2 regions of the Thioalkalivibrio sp. ALE22 genome follow, and region 2 is predicted to be linked to the other one. Evidence: predicted binding sites of a transcription regulator. Region 2 holds the regulator's gene; the other holds the start of a gene.
The links. Region 2 encodes FNR, which switches genes on or off when oxygen is low (the NO sensors DNR and NnrR bind a similar motif). Its sites were predicted from a motif close to TTGATNTANATCAA; they were not measured.
Positions count from the first base shown of each region.

Region 1: hemN (oxygen-independent coproporphyrinogen III oxidase) is a predicted target of FNR. The motif match lies at 3,079-3,092, and genes of this name have one in related genera.

Region 1 is NZ_KB906500.1:306,543-317,519, forward strand. Features, by position in the region: gene ubiG (bifunctional 2-polyprenyl-6-hydroxyphenol methylase/3-demethylubiquinol 3-O-methyltransferase UbiG) at 1-27, shown strand, start outside; gene gph (phosphoglycolate phosphatase) at 24-713, shown strand; gene hpnC (squalene synthase HpnC) at 747-1,616, shown strand; gene hemN (oxygen-independent coproporphyrinogen III oxidase) at 1,613-3,001, opposite strand; gene hpnD (presqualene diphosphate synthase HpnD) at 3,181-4,041, shown strand; gene hpnE (hydroxysqualene dehydroxylase HpnE) at 4,046-5,392, shown strand; gene F793_RS0103145 (SDR family NAD(P)-dependent oxidoreductase) at 5,389-6,177, shown strand; gene F793_RS0103150 (YgiQ family radical SAM protein) at 6,190-8,514, opposite strand; gene F793_RS0103155 (globin) at 8,647-9,045, opposite strand; gene F793_RS0103160 (glutamate synthase-related protein) at 9,138-10,712, opposite strand; gene pdxH (pyridoxamine 5'-phosphate oxidase) at 10,830-10,977, shown strand, end outside.
Region 2 is NZ_KB906507.1:35,221-46,197, reverse strand. Features, by position in the region: gene F793_RS0109625 (TonB-dependent receptor domain-containing protein) at 1-978, opposite strand, end outside; cobalamin riboswitch at 1,120-1,367, opposite strand; gene F793_RS0109620 (hypothetical protein) at 1,455-3,353, opposite strand; gene F793_RS0109615 (cyclopropane-fatty-acyl-phospholipid synthase family protein) at 3,485-4,723, opposite strand; gene fnr (fumarate/nitrate reduction transcriptional regulator Fnr) at 5,003-5,737, shown strand; gene F793_RS0109605 (DUF2390 domain-containing protein) at 5,730-6,221, shown strand; gene F793_RS0109600 (DUF2058 domain-containing protein) at 6,319-6,888, shown strand; gene F793_RS0109595 (hypothetical protein) at 6,929-7,153, opposite strand; gene F793_RS0109590 (carbamate kinase) at 7,278-8,183, opposite strand; gene dcd (dCTP deaminase) at 8,212-8,778, opposite strand; gene apbC (iron-sulfur cluster carrier protein ApbC) at 8,810-9,901, opposite strand; gene metG (methionine--tRNA ligase) at 10,361-10,977, shown strand, end outside.

The DNA of each region.
Region 1 (10,977 bases), on a different contig from region 2:
CGCCGGGGCGACGACACCACCGCATGACGCGCGATCTGGGTTCGCTCCTGTTCGACCTCGACGGGACGCTGCTGGATACCGCGCCGGACATGCATGCGGCGCTGGTCACCCTGATGGCCGAATACGACCGCGCGCCACTCCCTTTCCAGGCGGTGCGCAACCATGTCTCCCACGGCTCGCAGGCCCTCGTCGCGCTCGCCTTCCCCGACGCCGATGCCGCCTTCACGGAGCACCTGAAGAAGCGCTACCTGGAGATCTACGCCCGCGACTTGTGCCAGGCCACCACCCTGTTCCCCGGGCTCGCCGAGCTCCTGGACCGCTGCGAGGCCCGGGGCTGGTCCGTCGGCGTGGTCACCAACAAGCCGGGCTGGCTCACCGATCCACTGCTGGAGGCCCTCGGCCTGCGCTCCCGCATGGCGGCCGTTGTCAGCGGCGATACCCTGCCCCAGCGCAAGCCTGACCCCGAACCCATGTGGCTGGCGGCGCGGCAAACCGGCCTGCCCCCGGAGCGCCACTGCTACTGGGGCGATGCCGAGCGCGACATCGCGGCCGGACGCGCCGCCGGCATGCCCACCCTGATCGCCAACTGGGGCTACATCGACGCGGACCAGCAGCCGGATCAATGGGGCGCCGACGGCGCCCTGGAGCAACCCGACGATTTCTGGGCCTGGTACAACGGCGCCCCCGCCCCGGAGCGCAGCCTTGCCGGCTGATCACGCCCGCCACCCCGCGGGGGCTGATGGTTGATGGAACCCCGGATCCGCCAGGCCTATCGCCACTGCCGTCAGCGTGCCACGGCGCACTACGAGAACTTCCCTGTGGCCTCCTGGTTGCTGCCCGGCCGCCTGCGCGACCCGGTGGCGGCGATCTACTGCTTTGCCCGCGACGCCGACGACCTGGCCGACGAGGACCCGCGCCCGGTCGAAGAACGCCGCCAGGCACTGCTGGCCATGCAGGAACGCGTGCAGGTCCTGGAGGACCCGGCCGCGGAACACGATCCCGAATGGATCGCCCTGGCGGATGCCCGCGCCCGTTTCCACCTGCCGGCGGCACCGTTCTCCGACCTGATCGATGCCTTCCTGCAGGACCTCGACCAGACGCGCTACGCGACCTTTGGCGAGGTGATGGACTACTGCCGGCGTTCGGCCAACCCGGTCGGGCGGCTGCTGCTGCATCTGAACGGGAACCCGACCGAGGAAATGCTGGGCCATTCCGACGCCATCTGCTCGGCCCTGCAACTGATCAACTTCTACCAGGACCTGCAGCAGGACCTGGAGGAGAACAACCGCATCTACCTGCCGCAGGAGGAGATGGACCAGTACGGCGTCACCGAGGCCATGCTCGCGGCCGAAAAGACCACCTTCCAGCTACGCAATCTGATGCAGTTCCAGTACGCCCGCGCCGATCGCCTGCTACGGGCCGGCGCGCCCCTGGGCGGGATGCTGCGCGGGCGCATGGGGCTGGAAATCCGCGCCATCATCAATGGCGGCGCCCGCATCCTCTGGCGCCTGCGCCAGCAGGACGACGTCTTCGCCCGCCCGCGCCTGCGCACCCGCGATGCCTGGATCATCCTGAGCCACAGCCTGCGCCCGCGTCGGCGCCCCCGAGCCCGCTAAACCACCTTGCTGTACCGCGGCTGGCCTTCGGTCGCCAGATAGGCGTCGAATGCCATGGCCACATTGCGCAGGAGCAGGCGACCGCGCGGCAGCACATCCAGCCGGCCCTGTTCGATCCGCACCAAGCCGTCGTCCTGCATACCCTCGAGGCGCCCCAGCGCGTCCGCGAAGACCTCGCCGAACACGATCCCGTGGCGCGCCTCGATCGCGGCAAAGTCGATCCGCGAGTGGCACATCAGTTCGCTGATCACGTCCCGCCGCAGGCGGTCGTCGGCACTCAGCTCCAGCCCCCGAAAGACCGGGAGGCGGCCCGCATCCAGGCGGGCGTAGTAGGCATCCAGCTCGCGCAGGTTCTGGCTGTAGGTCGCGCCGACCTTCCCGATGGCCGTGGGACCCAGCGCCACGAGATCGTACTCCGCACGGGTGGAATAGCCCTGGAAGTTGCGCTGCAGCGTCCCGGCTCGCTGTGCCTCGGCCAGCTCGTCGTCCGGCAAGGCAAAGTGATCCATCCCGATGTAGACGTAGCCCGCCGCGGTCAGCCGCTCGATGGTCGTCTCCAGGATCGCGAGCTTCTCGGCTGCATCGGGCAGGTCCGCCTCGCGGATCTGGCGCTGCGTCTTGAACATCTGTGGCAGATGGGCGTAGTTGTAGATCGCCAGGCGTTCCGGGCGCAGTTCGAGGGCACGCTCCAGGGTGCGGGTGTAGGTCTCCACCGTCTGCAGCGGAAGCCCGTAGATCAGGTCGAAGTTGGTGGACTCGAACCCATGGGCCCGGGCCTGCTCGACGGCGCGCGCGGTGACGTCGAAGGGCTGGATGCGGTTGACCGCCCGCTGCACGTCCGGATCAAAGTCCTGCACGCCGAGGCTGATGCGGTTGAAACCCAGTTCGCCCAGCAGCGGAATCGTCTCGGGTCGCACCGCGCGCGGGTCGATCTCGATGGAGAATTCGCGCGCGGCACTGTCGTCGAGGCGGAAGTGGCGCCCGAGCAATGCCATCACCAGGCGCAGATCCTCGTCCCCGAGATAGGTCGGCGTGCCCCCGCCGAAGTGCAACTGCCCCACCGTGCGCTCCGCATCAAACAGCTCGCCCTGCAGCTCGGCCTCGCGTTCGAGATACGCGAGATAGCGCTGTGCCCGCTGGTAGTTGCCGGTAATGACCTTGTTGCAGGCACAATAGAAGCAGACCGTGTCGCAGAACGGGACATGCACGTACAGCGACAGCGGACGCGCCGGGTCCGCCCCGTTGGTGGCCTGCGCCGCCTCGGCATACGCGCGGTCGTCGAAACCCTCGTGGAACTGGGGTGCCGTGGGATACGACGTGTAGCGAGGTCCGCTCACGTCATAGCGACGCAGGATCTCCGGATCAAATACCAGGCGCTGCTCCATCGGGTCCCCCTCGAGCGTGTACCGCCCATTTACGGCATCGGACCACCACAGGCTACGACCACGACCCGGTAGCGGGCTTGATACAGGTCAACAATCCGCCTTCGGGGGCAATCTCCCGCCTCGCGCACTGCCTGTGCTAGCCTTCCCGTCCCTGTTCGACACCCGCCACGCGAGAGCGCATGTCCCCCGACGAGTATTGCGAGGAGAAGGCCGCACAGAGCGGCTCCAGCTTCTACTACGCCTTTCGCTTTCTGGAGCCCGACCGGCGCCGCGCCATCACAGGGCTGTACGCCTTCTGCCGGGAAGTGGACGACATCGTCGACGAGGTCCGCGAGGAGAGCGTCGCCCGGACCAAGCTGGACTGGTGGCGCCAGGAGATCGAACGCCTGTTCGCGGGCGAACCGCGTCATCCTATCTCCCAGGCACTGCAGCCCCACATCGCCGCCTTCGACCTGGGCCGCGAATATTTCGACGAGATCATCGACGGCATGCAGATGGATCTCGACTACGACAGCTACCCGGATTTCACCACCCTGTCGCTGTACTGCTATCGAGCCGCCAGCGTGGTCGGCATCCTGTCCGCCCACATCTTCGGCTACAGCGACCGGCGCACGCTGAAGTACGCCCACGACCTCGGCATGGCCCTGCAGCTCACCAACATCCTGCGCGACGTCCACGAGGACGCCATGCGCGGCCGCGTCTATATCCCGCTCGACGAGCTGCGCAAGCACGGGGTCAAACCCGAGGAGTTCCAGGTCAACATCACCGACGACCGTCATCGAGCCCTGTTCGCACAACAGGCCGAGCGCGCGCGGCGCTACTACAACAGCGCCGAGGAACACCTCCCCGCTGCCGACCGCTACCCCCAGCGCCCGGGCCTGATCATGGCGGCGATCTACCGCACCCTGCTCGACGAGATCGAGGACGACGGCTTCCGAGTTCTGGAACACCGCGTACGCCTGACCCCGATCCGCAAGCTGTGGATCGCCTGGCGCACCGCCCGGCGCCTGAAACGCGAGCATCGCCGCCGCGCGGCCTGACGCCATGGCCTCCAGCCCTCCCGCGAACCCTGTCGCCGTGGTCGGCGCGGGCTGGGCCGGCCTGACCGCAGCCCTCGCCCTGGCTCGCGCCGGACAGCCCGTACACCTGATCGAGGCCGGCCGGATCCCCGGCGGGCGCGCCCGCAGCCTCGAGCTGGACCACACCCCACTGGACAACGGCCAGCACATCCTCGTGGGGGCCTGCCAGCAGACCCTGGAACAGATCCGCGCGGTAGGTATCGACCCCGACTCGGCCTTTCACGCCGTCCCGTTCGGCCTGCGGATGTTCGACCCCGACCGCCGGCCAGCATCCCCGGCCTTCGCGCTCGAGCCCCGCTCGCCCCGGCTGCCGGCCCTGGCCACGGCCCTCTATCGTTCCCTTCCCGGCCACGCCACCGGCATCCGGCTGCGCGCCCTGATCGGCGCGGCGGCCCTGCTGCACCGTCCCCTGCGACACGACCTGCCGGTACTCGACTGGCTGCAGCGCCGCCACCAGCCGGAAGCCCTGATCGAGCGGCTGTGGGACCCCCTGTGCCTGGCGGTGATGAACACTCCGACCCGCCTGGCCTCCGCGCGGATCTTCCAGAACGTGCTGCGACGGGCCCTGAATCACGGGCCGGAGGCCGCCCGCCTGCTGATCCCTGCGCGGCCCCTGGGCGAGGTGTTCCCCGACGCCGCCATCCGCGAGCTTCGGGCCCGGGGTGCGCGCGTGGACCTTGGCCGCCGCATCACGATGATCCAGCGCGACGCGACACGCCCGGATGCCCCTTATCGACTGCACGATCGCCAGGGCGACACCAGCAACGCCCGCGCGCTGATCCTGGCCACCACGCCCACCGCCACCGCCAGCCTGTTGCCAGCGGACGCTCGATGGGGCGCCACGCATCAGGGGCTCAAGGCCATGGGCGCACGCAGCATCTGCACCGTCTACCTGCGCTACCCGCGGCGGTTGACGGACCGGCCCCCTCTCCAGGGGCTGCTCGGCCAGCATGGCCAGTGGCTGATCCCCCGGCACGTCGCGGGCGCCCCGCACTGGCTGGCTGTTGTGATCTCGGCCGCCGACGACCTCGAACCGTTGACGGCGGATGCCCGATGGCGCACCGTCGCCCGCTCGCTGGTACGGACCTTTCCCGAGCTGGGGGAGCCCGCAGCCGGTCACTGCGTCTGCGAGCGCCGCGCGACGGTGGACGCCCGGGTCGATCTGGATCGGCACCGTCCACCGCCCCGCACGCCCTGGCCCGACTGCTACCTGTCAGGGGATTACCTGACCCACGCACTGCCGTCGACGCTCGAAGCCGCCGTACAATCTGGACTAGAATCGGCGCACCTGTTCCTGGAGGACCATCCTTGACCGACCTCGATATCCCTCGCCTCCTCGCCTACCGTCCCGAACCGGGCGCCTTTGACCAGCGCGTGATCCTCGTCACCGGCGCCGCCGACGGCATCGGCCGGGCAGTCGCCGAGGCCTGCGCCGCCGCCGGCGCCACGGTGGTCCTGCTGGACAAGGACCTGAAGGGCCTGGAGGCGGTCTACGACCGGATCGAACAGGCCGGCCAGCCCCAGCCCGCGATCTACCCGCTGAATCTCGAGGGGGCTACGGTCAAGGATTACGGCGACCTGGCGGAGAACATCCGTGACTCGCTGGGTCGCCTCGACGGCCTGGTGCTGAACGCCGGCTGGGCCGGGGCCCTGATGCCGATGAAGAACTACGACCCGGAGCTGTGGTTCAAGGTCATCAACAGCAACCTGCACGGCCCGTTCTTCCTGACCCAGGCTGTGCTGCCCCTGCTGGAGGCCAGCCCGACCGGAAGCCTGGTGGTCTCCACCCAGAACGCGCGCAAGGCCTTCTGGGGGGCCTTCGGGATGGCCAAGGCAGCGCAGGACGCCCTGATCGACATCCTGTCCCACGAGCATCGCAACGAGCCGCGCTTCATCCACGTCAATGGCGTGGACACCGGTCCCGTGCGCACCCGTTTCCGGGCCGGCCACTATCCGGGTGAGAACGCGGAACTGCTGCCCGAACCCGAGGCGGTGGTGGGCCCCTACCTGTACTTCCTGGACCCCGGCGACCGCACCACCACCGGCCTGAATCTCAGCCTGGAAGGCCAGGTACCGCCGCCCGACGCGTCGGCCTGAGCCACTGCGCCGTCAGGCGCGCGGCCGCTTGCCGGCCGGGCGCCCCTTCTTGCGGAGCTTCCCGGCACCAGCCCGCGGCTTGCCACCGTGGGGCGCCGGCGAACGGCCGCCCGCCTTGCCCGCCGACGCGGCCCCGGCCTTTGGTTTCGCCCCCGGACGGGCCGCGGCCTCCACCCCGTTGTGCTGGGTCTGGAAGGTCTGGCCGCGCTTTTTCAGGGCCTTCCCGCCGCGGGTCATCCGCCCGCCCGTGGATGGGCGCGCCGCGCCCTGCCCCGTCCCGGCCGGCTGCCAGGTCGGCACCAGATGGTGCTTCCCGTTCCCGATCAGATCGGCCCGCCCCATGCGCTGCAGGGCATCGCGCAGCAGCGGCCAGTTGTTCGGGTCGTGGTAGCGCAGAAAGGCCTTGTGCAGGCGGCGGGCGCGGAAGCCCCGGGCGACCGGCACCCGTTCGCTCGCCTTGCGGCGGATGCCACGCAACGGATCCCGGCCCGAGTGCCACATAGCCGTGGCGAGCGCCATCGGGCTGGGCAGGAACGCCTGCACCTGGTCGGCGCGAAAATCATTGCGCTTGAGCCAGAGCGCCAGTTGCAGCATGTCCTGATCGGTGGTCCCCGGGTGCGCGGCAATGAAATACGGGATCAGGTACTGCTCCTTCCCTGCCGCTTTCGAGTATTTCTCGAACATGGCCTTGAACCGGTCATAGGTGCCCATGCCCGGCTTCATCATCCGGGATAATGGGCCCTTTTCCGTATGTTCCGGCGCAATCTTCAGGTAACCACCCACATGGTGGGTGACCAGCTCCTTCACGTACTCCGGGGACTCGATCGCCAGGTCATAGCGCAGCCCCGAGGCGATCAGGATCTTCTTGATCCCCGGTAGCGCGCGCGCCTTGCGGTAGAGACGGATGAGCGGGGCGTGATCGGTATCCAGGTTGCTGCAGATCCCCGGGTACACACAGGACAGCCGCCGGCAGCTCTGCTCGATCTTCGGGTCCTTGCAGGCCAGGCGGTACATGTTGGCCGTCGGCCCGCCCAGGTCCGAGATCACACCGGTGAACCCGTCCACCTTGTCGCGGATCTCCTCGATCTCGCGCAGCACGCTGTCCTCGGAGCGGCTCTGGATGATCCGCCCCTCGTGTTCGGTGATCGAACAGAAGGTACAGCCACCAAAGCACCCGCGCATGATGTTCACCGAGAAGCGGATCATCTCCCAGGCCGGGATGCGGGCATCACCGTATGCCGGGTGCGGGGCACGGGCATAGGGCAGGTCGAACACCGCGTCCATCTCGGGGGTGGAAAGCGGGATCGGCGGCGGGTTGAGCCAGACCTCCTTGTCGCCATGGCGCTGCACGATCGCCCGCGCGTTGCCCGGATTAGTCTCCAGATGCAGCACCCGCGAGGCATGGGCATACAGCACCGCATCCCCCTTCACCTGCTCAAACGCAGGGATGCGGATCACCGTCTGGTCGCGCGGCGTGCCCCGCGGGATCTGCCGCTGAAAGCGCACGACCTTTATGCCCGGCTCGCCCTGTACCGCCGAGCTGTCCTGCCCTTCGGCATCGGCACAGGTTGCGGGCGAGACCATCGCGTAGGGGTCGGGGTTGGCATCCACCGGCCCCGGGGTATCGACCTCGCTGGAGTCCAGTTCGACAAAGCCGGCGGGGACCGCATCCCGCAGGAAGGCCGTGCCCCGCAGATCCGTGATCTCGCGCGGGTGCTCGCCCGCGGCCACGCGATGCGCCAGCTCCACCAGGGCCCGCTCGGCATTGCCGAACAGCAGGATGTCCGCGCGCGAATCCAGCAGCACGGAGCGGCGCACCTTGTCCTGCCAGTAGTCGTAATGCGCGATCCGGCGCAGGCTGGCCTCGATGCCGCCGGCCACCACCGGCACATCCTTGTACGCCTCGCGGGCCCGCTGGGCGTAGACGATCACCGCCCGGTCGGGACGCTTGCCGTGCACGTCTCCCGGGGTGTAGGCGTCGTTGGAGCGCAGCTTCCGCTCCGCGGTGTAGTGGTTGACCATCGAGTCCATGTTCCCGGCGGTCACGCCAAAGAACAGGTTGGGCCGCCCCAGGGCGCGGAAGGGCTCGGCCGACGTCCAGTCCGGCTGCGCGAGAATGCCGACCCGGAACCCCTGCGCCTCCAGCAGCCGCCCGATGATCGCCATACCGAAGCTCGGGTGATCGACGTAGGCGTCGCCGGTGACCAGCACGATGTCACAGCTGTCCCAACCGAGCGCGTCCATCTCCTCGCGCGTGGTCGGCAAGAACGGTGCCGTGCCAAAGCGCTTGGCCCAGTAGGGCTTGCGGGCAAACAGGGTCTCGGGGGCTGCGGACATCACCAGGCTTCTTCCGGCGGGCGCCGGCAACGGGAAATCCGCGCATTACACGCCCCGGGCGCAGCGAGATCAACAGGGCATGCCCACGGGCGGGGCTTCGTCCTTCAGTCCCCGCCGGGTACGCGCCTGGCGTCAGTAGCGTTCAATGAACAGGTCGATGGCCGGGCTCAGCGCCCCGCGCCAGCGCTGCGCGAGGGATTCGTCCCAGCGCGGGTCCACCTCGCGGGCCGTCTCCACCATGCAGTCCAGCCACACCCCGTACAACTCCGGCGCCACCGGCACCCGGCCATGACGGCTGTGCACCTCGGCCATCTTCTCCATGGTCGGCGCCACAAAGCTCTCGCCCTCCGCGTAGCTGATCGCGGTGGAGACCGCCTGCCCCAGGGCCCGCTTCTGCTGCGACCAGTTCGTGGTCGTAAAGGCCTGCGCCACCCGCTCGTCCGCCGCGAGAAAGCGTTCATAGAAGCGGTCCACGAAGTTGCCGGCCCGCCGGCAACGCCCGTAGCTCTGGTGCACATCGGAGTAGCTCATCCAGATCCCCCAGTCGCGAAAATGCGCGAGTGTAACGGGATTGCTCCGGCGGGTGCTGATCCAGATCAAGCCCGGGCCCGCCCAATCGACGGTCAACTGCCTTCGAGCACACCCGCGTACTGGATACCGGCCAGCCGCGCCAGGTCGCGATCGAACGTGGTCAGGTCATTGGGCCCGAAGTCCTCCAGGCTGGCATGCCCGCAGGCCCGCGCCAGCACCTTCATCAACTCCGTGGAGCCCTCCAGAAACCGACCCAGACGTTCCGCTCCTTCCTGCGGATCCAGCCGGGCGCGCAGGGCGGGATCCTGCGTGGCCACGCCGCTGGGGCACTGATTGGTGTGGCACATCCGCGCGCCCACGCAGCCCACCGCCTGAATCGCCGAATTGGCCAGGGCGATACCGTCGGCCCCCAGCGCGAGGGCCTTCACGAAGTCCGCCGGGGTGCGCAAGCCGCCCGTCACCAGCAGCGTCACGCGACCGGAGACCCCGTTCGCGTCCAGGAATCGACGCGCGCGGGCCAGCGCCGGGATGGTCGGAACGCTAATGTGGTCGCGCAGCAGGGCCGGTGCCGCGCCCGTGCCACCTCCGCGGCCGTCGAGGATCAGGTAATCGGCCCCGGCCTCCAGGGCAAACGCCAGGTCCGCCTCGATGTGGTTCGCCGAGAGCTTGAAGCCCACCGGCACGCCGCCGGTCTTCTCGCGCACCGCATCGGCAAACCGACGGAAATCGGCCGGGGTCTGCAGATCCGCGTTCGCCGCGGGCGAATGGGCATCCTGGCCGGCCTCGATCCCGCGCACCCGCGCGATCTCGTCGCTCACCTTGCTCCCCGGCAGGACACCCCCAACACCGGTCTTCGCCGCCTGGCCGGCCTTGAAGTGAAACGCCTGGACCTTGTCCAATACCGCGTCGGAGTAGCCAAACCCGGCGGGACCCAGCTCGAACAGGTAGCGGGAATTCTCCGCCTGCTCCGCATCCAGCATGCCGCCCTCGCCAGAGCAGATGCCCGTCCCTGCGCGCTCGGCCCCGCGCGCCAGGGCGATCTTCGCCTCCCGCGACAACGCGCCAAAGCTCATGTCGGACACCAGCAACGGGATCTTCAGCTCCAGCGGCCGCTTCGCCTCCGGCCCGATCACCAGCGATGTCCCGATCTCGGCCCCCTCGTCCAGCGGCCGCGTGGCCAGTTGTGCCGCCAGCAACTGCATCCCGTCCCAGCTCGGCAGCCGGTCCCGCGGGACCCCCATGGCGACCGTGGTCCCGTGTCGTCCCACACCCTCCAGTCCATCCCGCGCCAGCGCGTGGATCCACTCGACATGCGGCTCCGTCTCACTGTTGCGCGGGCTCGGCGCCCGATCCCCGGGCTCGGCGTCACGTGCTTCGCCCTCGGTGTCAGCATCCGCGGCACTCGCCGGCCCGCCGACTGCATCGGCCTCGAACTGCGCATGGGTCCCGTCACAGTACGGCAGGTTCCCGGACTGCTTGCACTGACACAGGTAGGCCTCGCCATCCTCTTGTGCGGTGAATACCAGAGGCTCGATGCCCGTCCCCTGGTGCGAACCGTCGCAGAACGGCTGATCCTGCGAACGCCCGCAGCGGCAGAAGGCGTACTCCTCGCCCTTTTTCAGCTCCACACCCCGGGGTTCCACTGCGGCGATAATCGGCTCGGCCATCGTATGCTCCTTGCGTTCTGTGATCGTCCCCCAGTGTGACAGCGAAACCGCGACAAATTTCCGAATCCGGCGCGCCGCCGTATGATGGGCGCCTCTCGCTCAAGCACGAGGCCCCTCATGACGACCGCCGACCACCGCCACACCCGCCGCGACTACACCCGCGCGGAACTGCGTCGCAGCGACCTTCAGGCCAACCCGCTCGGCCTGCTCAACGACTGGCTGGAGGCCGCGCGCGAGGCCGGCAACCCCGACCCGACCGCGATGA
Region 2 (10,977 bases):
CAAGAACAGACGATCCGTCAACGCGATCTCGTTCAGCCAGTCTATGGAATCCCGAGTGGTGTTATAACGCGACGCGAAGCTTCCATCATTATAACGATCGTTCTCATCCCTGCTGTGCGTTAAACTGACCTCCGTTTCCCAACGATCCGTGATGGCCAAACGAACACCGCCACGGACCGCAGCATGGACATAATCGGTGTAATCGCGCCCCTCTGTACTATCAAATTCCGACTCACCTTCGGAGTAAAGAATACTGCCGAAGACCTCGATCCCATTTTCCAGCCGGTGCGAGACCTTAGTCGAAAGCGAGGTATTGTCATATCCATTAGGGTCATCATCCCCAAAGTCGTCCTGGACATTGATGCCGTCAGTATCAAAGTGGCTGATCGAGAAACTGTAGCTAGTGCTATCAGTGCCTCCGGCCACGCCGACACCTGCTTCCCAGGTGTTGAAGCTACCCCCGCCGACAAACGCGTTGACCTTCGGCGGTCCCTTGCGGCCTTCACGAGTAAACACCTGCACCACCCCGCCGATGGCGTCGGAACCGTAGATACTGGTTCGCGGCCCGCGCACGATCTCGACCCGCTCGATCTCCTCCAACGGTAGGAACTGCCAGCTCGCGCCACCTGTGGTGGCGGAACCCATACGGACTCCATCGACCAGCAACAAGGTGTGATCGGAATTCGTCCCGCGGGTATAGACGGACGTTGTCTTGCCAAAAGCGCTGTTTTGGGAGGTTTCCATCCCCGCGCGGCCTTCGAGTAGATCGGTGAACTGCTTGGGCTGCAGCCGCTCGATCTCTTCACGGTCGATTATGGTGACCGATGCGAGCGTCTCGTCGACGGTCTGGGCGATGCGCGTCGCCGTCACCTGGACGGTGTCGAGGGTCTGGGCTTCGGTTTCGGGTGCGTCCTGGGCGTGTGCCAGGGCGGGGGTCATGGCCAACAGGATGGCCGCGGAAAGTGCTGTGCGTTTCATTTTTTGGAGTCTCCCGGCGAGCCGCCCGCACGCCGTTGATTCGTCGGGATCGCGCGAACAGGAAGGAGACAGACACGAGGGGGATCGGCCACAACCGGCTAGCGGCCAGGCCCGATCATCCGCCTCGCATGCCCGCCGCATGCCGCGCGATCATTCCCTGGCCGGTCTCCGGGCTGACGAGCGTTCCGGTGCGGCGCCTTCCCGAACATCATGTTCAGTGGCACTGGCCGCGACCATCAGGGACCGTCGGGCGGTCCCTCGCTCGATCACCGTTGCGGGGGCAGCGTCGGTTTCGTCCGCAGGCCTCGGAGACCTGCCCGGACTCACCGAACTTCCCGTTTAACCCGCCAGGTCGAGCCTGGCCGGGCACCGGGGAACGCGGCGAACACTACACAATTGGGCGCAAAATTACCAGCCGGGGGAGACTCGATCTCGCACAACCGGAACCGTCGAACCAGGCCCGTCGCGACGGATCATCAGCGGCGGCGCCGCTCCTCGGCGTGGAGATAGCGGGTCCCGCGCTTCAGCAGCAGGCCCCAGGTCTTGTCCTGCAGCATGGCGTCAAACTCGGGCGACCGCTCGGCGCGCAGTGCCACGGGATGCGACTCGTCGCCGGCATGCGTTGCCAGCATGTCCAGGCGCTCGCGGTTGGCGCCGTACTGCTCGACCAGGAAATCGCGCATCGAATCGCTCAAAGGCAGGTGATAGATACGCGTGAGGCGCATCGCCAGCCATTCGGCCATGCGCCCGAGATCCTGGCGGACCTTGCGCACCATGGCCGAGCCCAGACCCGCCTTGGCATCCGCGCTCATGCCCACATACAGCCCCCCAAGATACGCGGCCGGGTTGGCGTAGATGGCGCGCTGGATGCTCGGGTTGGTGAGGTCCACCAGCGGCTCCAGGATCAGGGCCAGTTGGATGCCGATGCGCTTGGCCGTCTCGGCGTCCAGCGCCGCCCCCCCGAAGTAGAACAGGTCGCCTTCGCGCTGGATCTTCAACTCCTTAAGGAAGTTGCAGAAGTCGTTGGCCAGCTTCAGCTTCTGGTCATCGGTCAGCTCGATCAGCTCCTCGCTGACCCGGATACCGCGCACACTGCGCTTGAACCAGCGCTTCTCGCCCCGCTTCTCCACCTGGGCGCGGCGCAGGGCCTCCCAGCGCTCCACCGCATTGGCGTAACGGCTCTGCGCCTGCATCAGCTGGTCGCGCGCCTCGCGCAGGTCCTCGACCCGACGCAGTGCCAGCCCCAGGAGCTGGCCTTCCGGCGAATGCTCGTCGGGTTCCCGATCCTCCAGGGTACGCAGTGCCTCCAGGACCTGACGCCCCAGGTCGGTTACGGGCTCGCGCAGGACCTGCGGGTCCAGCCCCGAGGCATCGCTCTGGGACAGCAGAATACCGAGCGAGCGCAGGCGGCTGACCACCCCGGCCTGCGCCACGCGAAAGCGGTTGCCCTGGGACTCCAGTCGATCCAGGGCGGCCCCGAGCTGCCAGCCACCGGACCATTCGAAGCTCAGGCGCTTGATCTGGCGCCCGTTCACGAGCTCGAACGCGAGCACGAAGATCGCCTGCACATCGTCGAGGGTGCACCGGGCCAGGTCGTCGGCATCGGCGGCGGAAAACAGGCGGTCCAGGAACTGGTCCACCCGGCGCACGCCATCCTCCTGGGTCGGCGCCACGCCGCGCAGCCGATCGCGCAGCAGGTCGGCGACCTCCGGGGCCTCGTGGTGCAGCTTCTCCAGGGCCGCGAGCCGCGAATCCTCGGTCGCGCCCACCAGATCGCCCACGCGCGAGCGCAGGCCCAGGCGGCGATAGACCTCAATCTGCTCCGCGGCAGCCGCCAGGCTGGTATCGCCGGTCATCTCGCGTACCGCGACGGCCACCCCCTCGGGCGAGATATCCACCTCGTGAAGCAGCACCTCGGCCGCCTTGCGCCGGCGCATATCCGGTGCGAGCTCGCTCATGGCCAGATCACGGGTCACGAACAGCAGGTCCGGCAGCAGGTCGATCGTGTTGCGCAGCTGCTCGCGCGACTGTTCCTGGCGTTTTCCGCGGGTGGCATCGGCAACAAAGCGCGCCACCAGGCCGATCACCCCGAACAGCAGGGTGTAGACGGCAAAGAAGATGAAGTTCTGTGCCGGGGCGGCATGCCCGAAACCGAGAAAGTACCCGCCCTGCATGGCCAGGAACGTGACCGGTCCCGCCGCCCACAGCAGCTGGAGGAAATTGAGCGACCAGGGGACGCGCCGCGCGGTGGCCGCCACCTCGGTGATGCGGCTGCGGCCGGCCGCCTCGATCAGGACGTTCTCCTGCGACGGCCCGACGGCCTGCGGGTCTTCCTGACCCGGTGCCTCCCTGCGTTTACGAAAGCGACCGAACACGCGCCCCTGCTCCGGAATGGATGGTCACCGCCGGCATGGCCGCAACGTCCCCATTAGTGTAGGGAAAGTACGTTCGGTTCGCGCGCTCCGGGCCCCGTTTTCGCGCCGTTCCCGGCGCATTCGGCCACCCCTCAGGCCGCGTTGCTGCGCCGTGCCTGGGCCTCGCCGGGCGGGATCGAGACCACCTCGGAGGCATCGTCGCGATAGAGGTAGTCGCGCGTCAACGGCACCGCGTCCTGCTGCTTGGCCATCTGCACGTGGAAGACCACCTGTCCCCACCAGCGGAAGGTCCCCTCGCAACTGGCCAGATAGAACTCCCACATGCGGCAGAAGCGCTCGTCAAAGCGCGTCACGGCCTCGGCTCGGACCTTCTGGAAGCGGCGGTACCACTCAGCCAGTGTCTCGGCATAGTGCAGCCGCCAGAACTCGATGTCCGTGGTGTACAGCGGGGTGGGTTCCAGCGCACTCATCACCTCGGACAGCGCCGGGGTGTACCCGCCCGGAAAGATGTATTTGCTGAGCCACGGGTTGGAGGTGCCCGGCGGCTCCTGCCGCCCGATGGTATGCAGCACGGCGATGCCGTCGGGCGTCAGGAGGTCGTGTACCCGCTGGAAGAACGTACCGTAGTTGGGTGTGCCGACATGCTCGAACATGCCGACGCTGACAATCCGGTCGTACTGGTCCTCGTGCTCGCGGTAGTCCTGGTAGAGAAACCGCACCCGGTCCTCCAGCCCGCGTCGCCCGGCCTCCTCCCGGGCCACCCGCAGCTGCTCCCGGGACAGTGTCACGCCGTCGACCTGCACGTCCGCGTGCTCGGCCAGATGGAAGGCCAGGCCGCCCCAGCCGCAACCGATATCAAGGACCCGCATGCCGGGTTCCAGGCGCAGCTTCCTGCGCAGCATCGCGCACTTGGCCTGCTGCGCTTCCTCCAGCGTCATATCGGGCCGCTCGAAGTAGGCACAACTGTAGAACATGCCCTCGTCCAGGAACTGGCGATAAAGCCACTCGTCGACATCATAATGATGGGCGATGTTCTGATAGCAGCGCGCCACCTTGTTGCCCTGCTCGATCAGCGCCCGGAGCATACGCACCGCCGGATTGACACGCTGCTGGAACATCGGCGCGAAGTTGCGCATAGCCACATCCAGGAACACCTGCAGGCCCTCGGGGCCAGGCGACCACATGCCGTTCATGTAGGTCTCGCCCAGCTGGAACCCCGGATCGCGACCGATCTTGCGCAGCACCGCCCGGTCATGCAGCTGCATCGTGATCTCCGGCGTACCGCTACCGAAACGCTGCTCGCGGCCATCCGGGTGCCGCAGCACAAAGGTCCCGTAGCGCATGTATTGCTCGAGTAACCGCTCGATCATCTCGACCCCTGTCCTTGTCTCGGCGGCCCGTGCGCAACGCGTGGGTTCCAGGCCGTTGCCGCGCCACCCAATGTAAACTGAGTCTAAATATTGTTATCTCGCGTTGTCCATGCCTGATGCCGCGCGCGGTGAAATGGGCGGCCGGCGCCGCTTCGAGACCCGTAATAACCCCGACCCGAATCACCTGCATTCCACAGGGACAGTAGCGCATTCCCGGGCGTGATGGCAGACCCCGAAAATCCCTTTCCCCAATTCCGAAAAAACGGCTACCCTGCACTCATGACGCTACGACCCACCCAAGCCTGTCAGCACTGCACCCTGCGCCAGCTCTGCCTGCCGGTCGGCCTGCCGCAGGACGAGCTCTGGCAGCTCGACGAGATCGTCCAGCAGCGCCGGCCGATCGCCAAGGGCGCGGCCCTGTTCACCATGGGGGCCAAGTTCGACGCGCTGTATGCGGTCCGCACGGGGGCACTGAAGACGGTGCTGATCTCCGATGACGGCACTGAACAGATCACGGGCTTTGCTCTGGCCGGCGACCTCCTGGGACTGGACGCGATCCATTCGGGCAAGCACCCGGTGAGTGCCGTGGCCCTGGAATCCACCAGCGTCTGTGCCGTGCCCTACGGGCATGTCGACGACCTCGCCGGGCGCCTGCCCACGTTCCGCCAGCACATGATGAGCGTGATGAGCCAGGAGCTCGCGCAGGACGAAAGTCTGCATGCCCTGCTTGCCCAGCGTACGGCCGAGCAGCGCCTGGCGACATTCCTCGTGGGGCTGTCGGAACGCCAGCGCACCCGCGGCCTGTCTCCCGAGCGGTTCTACCTGCCGATGTCGCGCGCCGATATCGCCAACCACCTGGGCCTGACCCAGGAGACCATCAGCCGACTGTTCACCCAGCTGCGCAACCAGGGCGTCATCAGCCTGCACACCCGCGACCTCGAGATCCTTGAGCCCGAGAGTCTGCGGAACACCGCCGGGGTTACGTTCACCTCCTCCGCCGCGAGCAGTGCCTGAATCCGGAGGCACCCCGGAGGAGCCGTCGACGGACTTCGAGGCCTTCTGGCGCTTCGCCGGAACCCTCTGGGCCGACCCCGATGCACGCGCGCGTCTGATGCGCTGGCAGGAGGACTTCGGGGTGGATGTGATGCTGGCGCTGTTTGCCCTGTGGTACCCCCGACCGCTGACGACCTCTCAGTGGCAACGGCTCGCGCAAACCGCCCGCCGCTGGCAGACCTCTGCCACCGGACGCATCCGCGCCCTGCGCCGCCAGTTGCGCACCCCCGAGCGCGACACGCTCTACCGCGCGGTACTCGCGCTCGAACTCCAGAGCGAGCGCCTGGCGGGCCTGCAACTGCTCGCGCAGGCCCGCCAGCTCTCGACGCCGGATAGCCGGTCCCACGCCGTGAACCACCGGCGCCGACTGCACACGCTGTTCCCCGCATTGCCGGAGGCCGAGATCCGCGACGCGCCACACACTCCGGATCGGTGCTCTCAATAGCGTGTCCACGCAGGGACGTACGTAGCGGCATACCGGCTGCATGCGCTGGCTGTTCCGGCTATCCTCCCCGGCATACAGACCCTACACGGCAGGATTCATGTCCGACGATCTGCGCAGCCAGCTCCTGAAGACGGGGCTGGTGGACGAAAAACAGGTTCGCAAGGCCAAGGCGCAAAAGCATCAGGCGCAAAAGGGCAACGCGAAAAAGAAGAAGGACCGCAAGACCGGCCCCGAGCCCGGCGTGGCCGAGGCGCGCAAGGCCGAGCAGGCCGAACGCTCGCGGCAGAAGAACCGCGAACAGCAGGAGCGTGCCGAACGCCGCGCCCGCCACGCACAGATCCGCGAGCTGGTCAGTACCCATCTGGCGCCGATCCCCACGGGCGATGCCGCGCTGGACTATCATTTTCAGCAGGGGGGGCAGATCCGCCACCTACCGGTGACAGCGGATCTGCAAAAGCGCCTGGCCGACGGGCGCGCCGCGATTGCGGGGCTGGATATCCGGCCGGAAAAGGGTTTCCGGGTCATCCCGCGGGAGACAGCGGACCGCATCCGCGAGCGCGATCCGGAATGGCCGCTGGTGATTCCGGCCGAGGACGATGCGTCGTCCAAGCCCGACCCGGACGACCCCTACAAGGATTACGTCGTTCCCGATGACCTGATGTGGTGAGGGCACGGGGCGCGCATGGGCAGGCGGCCCCGCGGGTCCGTCAGTCCGTGGTGCGCTTCACGTCCGCGGCCGGCATGCCGGACTGCTGCGGACGCCGGGCCTCGTCACTGGACATATCCTGAGGGGTTAGTCCCCCCTCCCCCAGACTCTGGGGTGCACCCGCCGACTCCTCCTCCTCCGGCGCGCCGTTGCCACAGCCCAGGGCCAGCAGGCCCACGGCGGTCAGTCCGATCACCAGGGGGGTCGCTCGCTGAATCTCTCGCATCGCTATCACTCTCGGGTGTTTTCAGATCAAAGCGTGCAAGCCCGCGGCCCGGCGCGCAAGCGCCGGCGTGAAGATCACGGGCTTGGCACACGCCCTTGAGACCCGCCTGGCTGCGGATTCGCTGTCAGACGGCCCCGACCGGCAGGATGCGGGTCCCGGCCTGCCCGTCTAGAATCTCGGCGGCATGCCCCAGCGCACCGATCCCGACCCGGATGCCGCCCAGGGCCGAACGACGCGCCGCCTCCATCTTCGGGCCCATGGAACCCGCGGGGTAGGCCGCCGGCTCCACGGCCGTGACCAGCAGGGCCTTCAAGCGCCGAGCATCCGGCGTGCCCCAGTCCATATAGACGCCGTCGACATCGGTCAGCATCAGCAGCCAGTCGGCCTCGACATGCGCGGCCAGACGGGCGGCCGCCAGGTCCTTGTCGACCACAGCCTCGATGCCCTGCAGGCGGCCGGAAACGTCGCGCGCGACTGGCACACCCCCACCCCCGGCGCAGATCGCGACAGCGCCACTATCCACCAGGGAGCGTACCGCCTCCATGCCCAGCAGCCGCTGCGGCTCGGGCGAGGCTACCACGCGCCGCCAACCCTCGCCGTCGGGCGCGATATCCCAACCGCGCTCGTCGGCCAGCGCACGAGCACGGGCCTCATCCCAGGTGGGACCGATGAATTTCTCCGGATGGCCAAAGGCCGGATCGTTGGGGTCGACCTCGGTCTGCGTCAGCAGGCTCGCCACCCGGTCATGCCCCAGTGCGTTGTGCAGCTCGCGCGCCAGGATGTAGCCGATCATACCGTGACTCTCGGCGCCGACAACGTCCAGCGGCCAGGCGATGCGATCGCACTCCGCCTGATTGGCCAGCAGGCCAACCTGCGGCCCGTTCCCGTGGGTGACGACCACCTCGTGCTCGCGCGCCACGGCGGCGATCGCCTCGGCGGCCTGTTGCGCGTTGCGCTGCTGGGCCTCGGCCGAGGGGGTCTCGCCGCGTTGCAACAGGGCGTTGCCGCCCAGCGCGATCACGATGCGCATGGCGGTCCTCCGGGGTATTTGGTGGGTGTCAGGTCCGCGGCAGGGTGACGCCGCGCTGCCCCTGGTACTTGCCGCCGCGATCCTTGTAGGACGTCTCGCAGACCTCGTCGGACTGCAGGAACAGCATCTGCGCCACACCCTCGTTGGCGTAGATCTTGGCCGGCAACGGCGTGGTGTTGGAGAACTCCAGCGTCACGTGGCCCTCCCACTCGGGCTCCAGCGGGGTCACGTTCACGATGATGCCGCAGCGGGCATAGGTGGACTTGCCCAGGCAGATGGTCAGCACGTCGCGCGGGATACGGAAGTACTCCACCGTGTGCGCCAGGGCAAAGGAGTTGGGCGGGATGATGCAGACATCCGACTGCACATCCACGAAGCTGCCCTCGTCGAAGCCCTTGGGATCGACGATGCTGGAATTGATGTTGGTGAAGATCTTGAAATGATCCGAACAGCGCACGTCGTAGCCGTAGCTGGAGGTGCCGTAGGACACGATCCGCTCCTCGTCGCGGTAGCGGATCTGGCCGGGCTCGAAGGGCTCGATCATGCCCTGCGTCTCGGCCATCTCCCGGATCCAGCGGTCCGACTTGATACTCATTGGCCCTGTCCCTGGTCGGCGGTTCGCCGGATCAGTTGTTCTGAATCACGATATTGGGGAACTTGCTGCTGTAGTCCTTGGACTGCTCCGCCAGCTTGGCGCCGGTGCGCCGCGCGATTTCGCGATAGATCTCGGTAATGCGGCCATCCGGGTCGGCGATCACGGTGGGCTCGCCGCCATCGGCCTGTTCGCGGATGCGGATGTCCAGCGGCAGGGCGCCCAGCATATCCACCCCGTACTCCTCGGCCATGTTCTCCGCCCCGCCCTGGCCGAAGATGTACTCTTCGTTGCCGCACTTCGAGCAGATGTGGATGCTCATATTCTCGATGATGCCCAGCACTGGCACCTCGACCTTCTCGAACATGCGCAGGCCCTTGCGGGCGTCCAGCAGCGCGATGTCCTGCGGCGTGGTCACGATCACCGCGCCGGACACCGGAATCTTCTGCGACAGCGTCAGCTGGATGTCGCCGGTGCCCGGCGGCAGGTCGATGATCAGGTAGTCCAGATCCTTCCAGTTAGTCTCGTTCAGGAGCTGCTCCAGCGCCTGGGTCACCATCGGGCCACGCCAGATCATCGGCGTGTCCTCCTCGATCAGGAAGCCGATGGACATCGCCTGTACGCCGTGGCGCTCCAGCGGCTCCATGCTCTTGCCATCCTTGGACTCCGGGTTGCCCTTGATGCCCAGCATGCGCGGCTGGCTGGGGCCGTAGATGTCCGCATCCAGGATGCCGACCTGCGCGCCCTCGGCCGCCAGGCCCAGCGCCAGATTCACCGCGGTAGTGGACTTGCCCACCCCGCCCTTGCCGGAGGCCACGGCGATGATGTTCTTGATCCCCGCCATCGGCTTGAGGCTCTTTTGCACCGCGTGCGTCGTGACCTTGGTGTTGATGGTCACTTCCGAGGATTCCAGCCCGGCGACACCGGCCAGCGCCCCCTGGATGGCTGCGCGGAGCTCGTCGTGATAGCCGTTCGAGGAGTAGCCCATCTCGATGGCAATGGAGGCGCGCGCGCCCTCCACCTGAATGTCCTTGACCGCGCCGGCGGCCACCAAATCCTGCTCCAGGTACTTGTCCTGAACAGTCTTCAGGGCGTTTTCGATCTGCTCGCGCGAGAGTTCGGCCATGGTGTTCGTTCCATCCAGCAATTGAAGGGTGACCGCGCGATTCTACTGGCACCGGTACGGCACGCCAATGGCAACACGCAGTGCCAGTCCTTTCCCGGGGCCCAAACATGCTCATCCGGCCGGGTGTCAAGCCTTTCGCAACGGCTTTATGCACAAACATGGAGCATACCGGGAAGACAGGCCAAGATAGCCGAACAAACATCCAAATCGCTGCACAATAGTTATGTAACTTTCTGTTTTATCACTTTTCTTCTGGGTTGGTCGATTTTTAACCAATTTGTCATGCGCCCTTGTGTGGCAAGGGGTAGCGACCGATTCCACCGGGTTTCCCACAGACTTATCCACAGCTTCTGTGGACAAGCGGGCCCAGCCCGCGCTGCGCCTCGACAAGCCGCCGGACACACCCGACAATAGCGCCCCTGCACCCGCGGCCCGGCGCCGCCCATCACGAGCCAAGCAATGACCGAAACCCCGCGCAAGATCCTCGTCACCAGCGCCCTGCCCTACGCCAACGGCCCGATCCATCTCGGACACCTGGTGGAATACATCCAGACCGACATCTGGGTGCGGTTCCAGCGTGCGCGGGGCCACGAGGTGATCTATGTCTGCGCGGACGACGCCCACGGCACGCCGATCATGCTCAAGGCCCGTGCCGAGGGCATCGAACCCGAGGAACTGATCGCGCGGGTGCGCCAGGAACACGAGGCCGACTTCAGCGAATTCCTGATCGGCTTTGATCATTACCACTCGACGCATTCCGACGAGAACCGCGAGCTGGCCGGCCAGATCTACAAGGCCCTGCGCGACGCCGGGCACATCGAGACCCGCACCATCGACCAGGCCTATGACCCCGAGGCCGGGATGTTCCTGCCGGATCGCTTCATCAAGGGCACCTGCCCCAAATGCGGCGCGCAGGAGCAGTACGGCGACTCCTGCGAGGCCTGCGGCGCGACCTACAGCCCGATGGACCTGAAAGACGCGGTATCGGCCATCAGCGGCGCGCGCCCGGAGTCACGCGCCTCGGAGCACTACTTCTTCAAGCTGGGCGACTTCGAGGCCTTCCTGCGCGACTGGAC